DNA from 2 places in the Streptosporangium sp. OZ121 genome. Region 2 is predicted to be linked to the other one. Evidence: predicted binding sites of a transcription regulator. Region 2 holds the regulator's gene; the other holds the start of a gene.
What was found. Region 2 encodes LexA, which represses DNA repair genes until DNA is damaged. Its sites were predicted from a motif close to TCGAACANNTGTTCGA; they were not measured.

Region 1: ruvC (crossover junction endodeoxyribonuclease RuvC) is a predicted target of LexA. The motif match lies at 1,337-1,352, and genes of this name have one in related genera.

What each region holds. Positions count from the first base shown of each region.
Region 1 is NZ_JBPXMC010000012.1:48,263-50,657, forward strand. It holds gene ruvA (Holliday junction branch migration protein RuvA) at 103-723, opposite strand; gene ruvC (crossover junction endodeoxyribonuclease RuvC) at 720-1,304, opposite strand; gene ACTOQ1_RS22085 (cation:proton antiporter) at 1,433-2,395, opposite strand, start outside.
Region 2 is NZ_JBPXMC010000001.1:1,051,251-1,053,645, reverse strand. It holds gene leuS (leucine--tRNA ligase) at 1-422, shown strand, start outside; gene lexA (transcriptional repressor LexA) at 644-1,354, opposite strand; gene ACTOQ1_RS04890 (LysM peptidoglycan-binding domain-containing protein) at 2,103-2,369, shown strand.

The DNA.
Region 1 (2,395 bases), on a different contig from region 2:
CCCTGCTCGCCGCGCGGCGGAACCGCCGGAGCCCCTCATGGCACCGCGCGGCGGCCCCGCCCACCGTCTCCCGGCACACGTCTCGTACGGCGCGCCCGTCCCTCATCGCACGCTCAGCGCGCGGAGCGCGGCCTTGAGCAGGGCCGCCACCTGCGGGGTGCGGCCCTCGGCCAGCTCGGCGTCGGCCTGCGGCTCGACGGTGGCGACCGCCTCGTCGGCGTCTCGCCCCGAGTAGCCCAGGCCGACCAGCCCGGAGTGGACCTGGGCGCGCCAGGCGGGCGCGGCGGCACGGCCGTCGAGCGCGGCGCTGACGGCCTCCTCCGGCGTGCCGAGCTTGTTCTTGAGGTCGACGATGATCCGCTGGGCGCCCTTCGGGCCCACCCCGGGGACCCTGGTCAGCGCCTTGACGTCGGCGGAGGCCACCGCCACCCGGAGCGCGTTGGGAGTGTGCACGGCCAGCATCGCCAGGGCGACCTTGGGGCCGACCCCGCTCGCCGTCTGCAGCATCTCGAAGATGGCGCGCTCGTCGTCGGTGACGAAGCCGAACAGGGTGAGCGACTCCTCGCGGACCACCAGCGAGGTGGCGAGCCTGGCCTCCTCGCCCGTCCTGAGCGTCGCCAGCGTGCCCGGCGTGCAGTGCACGAGGACCCCCACCCCGCCGACCTCGACGACCGCCCCGTCGGCGGCGATCGCGGTCACCTGTCCTCGCACCGAGGCGATCACTTAGCGGTTCCTCTCGGGTGTCCGGCCCTGCCACGGCCTCGGAAGTAGGCGGCGGGGGTGGTGGTGGCGCTCGCCGCCTTCGCGGCGGCCTCGGCCAGCCTGCTCTGGGCCCCGCCCCGCCACACGTGGCAGATCGCGAGGGCGAGCGCGTCGGCGGCGTCGGCGGGCTTGGGCATGGCGTCCAGCCGCAGCAGGCGGGTCACCATCGTGCCGACCTGCTGCTTGTCGGCCGTGCCGCTGCCGGTGATGGCGGCCTTGACCTCGGACGGCGTGTGCAGCGCGACCGGCAGGCCCCTGCGGGACGCGCACAGGATCGCCACGGCGGAGGCCTGCGCGGTGCCCATCACGGTCCTGAGGTTGTGCTGGGCGAAGACCCGCTCCACGGCCACCGCGTCGGGCCGGACCTCGTCGAGCCACCGCTCGATGCCCGCCTCGATCGCCACCAGCCGGGCGCCGATCTCGTCGTCGGCGGGGGTGCGGACGACCCCGACCTTGACCAGGCTCAGCGGCGCGCCGGGCCGCCCCTCGACGGCGCCGAGCCCGCATCGGGTAAGCCCGGGATCGACCCCCATCACCCGCAACTCGGGCAACCGCACCGACACGCCTCCGCTCGCCGAACACCTGTTCGGTGGCAGACTCTACCGCGTGGGAGCGGCCCGCGCACGGCTCTTCCCCGGCCCGCCGGAGGGGCCGCGAGCGGGTCCCGGGCTCACAGGTGCTGGGCGGCGGGTTCTGCTTCCTCGTCCTCGTCGCTCTTCTTGTCGCGCAGCCGGTCCAGGCGGTTCATCACCGGCGAGGCCGAGATCCCGTGGATGGCCAGGGAGGCCAGCACGGTGAAGGCGACAACGGCCCAGAGCTCCTCGGCGGGCACGCCGAAGTCGGCCTGGCCGAGGGCGTAGGCGAGGTAGAACAGCGAGCCGATGCCGCGGATGCCGAAGAACGCCGTCGCGACGCGCTCGCGCGGTCCCGCCCTGCCGCCCAGCTCGGCGAGCCAGCCGGTCAGCGGCCGGATGACCAGCAGCAGCAGGAGTCCGACCGCGGCGCCCCGCCAGGTGAGCGCGGACAGGCCGCCCATCGCGACGAAACCGCCGAGCAGCATGATCAGCCAGGCGGTGAACAGCCGCTCGAGCTGCTCGATGAAGCCGTGCAGCACCCCGTTGTAGCCGTGGCTGCGCTCGGCCGCCCTGATGGTGCAGGCGGTCACGAACACCGCGATGAAGCCGTAGCCGTGCACCAGCTCGGTGAGGCCGTAGGCCAGGAACGTCGCGGCCAGCGCCACGAAGCCGTCGCGGTGCTCGGCCAGCCGCAGGTCGGACTTCTGGGCGCGGAAGAAGAGCCGTCCCAGCCCCTTGCCGATCAGCAGGCCGCACACCACGCCCGCGGCGCACCGGTAGAGCAGGTCCACCAGCGTCCACTCGGCGACCCAGCCGACACCCCCGCTGACGGCCAGCGCGATCGCGGCGTACACCAGGGGGAAGGCCAGGCCGTCGTTGAGGCCCGCCTCGGAGGTGAGGGTGAAGCGGACCTCGTCGTCGGCCTTCTCCGAGTCGACGGGCTCGCCGACCTGCACGTCGGAGGCGAGCACCGGGTCGGTCGGCGCGAGCACCGCGCCCAGCAGCAGCGCCGCGGCGAGGGGCCAGCCGAGCAGGCCGTACGCCGCGGCGGCCACGGC
Region 2 (2,395 bases):
ACCGCTTCAACGTCGCGGTGGCCCGCATGATGGAGCTGACGAGCGCGGCCCGCAAGGCCATCGACTCCGGGCCCGGCGCGGCCGACCCGGCGGTCAGGGAGGCCGCCGAGACCCTGGCGGTCATGCTGTCCCTGGTCGCGCCGTACGCGGCGGAGGAGGGCTGGGAGCGGCTGGGACACTCCGCCTCGGTCGCCACCGCGGGCTGGCCGGTCGCCGACCCGGCACTGCTGGTCCAGGAGTCGGTCACCTGCGTCGTCCAGGTCGCGGGCAAGGTGCGCGACCGGCTGGAGGTCTCCCCGGAGATCTCCGAGGCGGACCTGGAGGCGCTGGCCCTGGCGTCGGAGAAGGTCCGGTCCTTCCTGCCCGGAGCGCCGCGAAAGGTGATCGTCCGCGCGCCCAAGCTGGTCAACATCGTTCCCTAGGCGGCCGGGGAAGCTCTGAGAACGCCGGATGGGTGGTGTCCCGACATCGGGACGCCACCCATCCGGCGTGTCGCGCGTCCTCCGGCGTGTCGCGCGGAGGCCGGAGGCGCGTGGTGTGGAACTCGCGCCGGAACGACGTGTTTCGAAGCTCGCTCAGCAGACGCGGAGAAGAACGGTCCGGAGCTCGCCCCGGAACGCTCGCTTCAGAGCTCGCGGTCGCGTCAGAGCTTGCGGAGGACCGCCACGACCTTGCCGAGCACGGTGGCCTCGTCACCCGGGATCGGGTCGTAGTTGGGGTTGTGCGGGACCAGCCAGACATGGCCGTCTCTGCGCTTGAAGGTCTTGACCGTGGCCTCGCCGTCGATCATCGCCGCGACCACGTCGCCGTTGTCGGCGACCGGCTGCTGGCGTACGACCACCCAGTCACCGTTGGCGATGGCGGCCTCGATCATCGAGTCACCGGTCACCTGGAGGAGGAAGAGGGTGCCCTCGCCGACAAGCTGCTTGGGCAGGGCGAAGACGTCCTCGATGCTCTCCTCGGCGAGGATGGGACCACCGGCGGCGATCCGGCCCACCAGGGGGACGTAGGCGGCGGTCGGGCGGCTGACCGGGGCCTCGTCCTCGCCGGAGTCGGGGTCCACCCACAGCACGGGCTCGCCGGGAAGGCGGACCTCCAGGGCGCGGGGGCGGTGCGGATCACGCCGCAGGTAGCCCTTGCGCTGCAAAGCCGTCAGCTGGTGCGACACGCTGGAGGTGCTGGTGAGCTGCACCGCCTCACCGATCTCCCGCATGGACGGCGGGTAGCCGCGCTGCTGCACGGAATCGCGGATCACCTCAAGGATCTTCCGCTGCCTGGGGGTGAGGCCAAGGGAGTCACGCCTTCGCACCGCCAGGTCGCTGGCGGCCGAACCGTTCTCGTTGTGCTGGCTCATACGAACTCCTCGCCTCCCGGTCTGTATTTAACGCGTCGCACACAGCGACCATACCTCGGCCGAAGATCATATTCAAACAATTGTTCGAATGTCCTCGAAATCGGCGACGCCGTGGTGTACAACATCGTACGGGAGTTCGATCGACATCGTGTTCGATTCGCCGATCTTTCTTCGACATGTGTTCGGCCAGGTCGAGGGGATGGGGGTCACCATGAAACCGACCACGACGACACCGCGATCCAGGACCGCGCCGGCATCCCGGGCGGCGCGGCGATCGCCGGAGGCGCCGCGCCTGCGGCTCGTGCCGCCCCCGCGACCGGAGCCGGAGCCGGAGGCCGAGCGAAGTTCTGAGGCGGGATCCGGGCGGGGGTCGGCGCCGGTGTCGGGGCCGGGGCCGGGGCCGCGTCCCGGCCGTGGGTCGGGACGGAGGTCCGGGCAGGGGCCCGAGCGGGCGTCCGGGCAGGGATCCGGGCAGGGGGCCGAGCGGCTGTCCGGGCGCGAACCGGGGCAGGGGTCCGGCCCGGAGTCCGGGCGGCCGTCCGGGCGTGAGCGGAGACGGCGACCCGGTCGCGAGCCGGGCCGGAGGCCTGGCCGTGAGCCGGAGCGGGGGCTCGGGAGCGGATCCGGGCCGAGGAGGGCGCCGGGATCGGCGGTGGCGCCCGTGGTGCGGGCCCGCCGTTCCGGCGTCGCCCGTCCGGCGCCCGTCCGGCGGCCACTCCGGCTCACCAGGCGTGGAAGGATTGTGGCGGTGACGGTGCTCGCGCTCCTCACCCTGGGGGTGCTCTGGATCGGCGGGCGCATCGACATGGCCTCGGCGGGCGGGCGACCGGACCTCGAGGGCCTTCCCCGGATCACGGTGCACGCGGGCGACACGCTGTGGGAGATCGCGGACGCGTTGACGGAGGAGGCCGACGCCGGCCCGACGGTCCGTCGTGTCATGGACCTCAACGGGCTGTCCGGCTCGACGGTCCGGCCGGGGACCCGGCTCTATCTCCCCGAGGGCCTCCTCCGCTGAGACCCCGGGAGGGCCTGTCCCCCGAG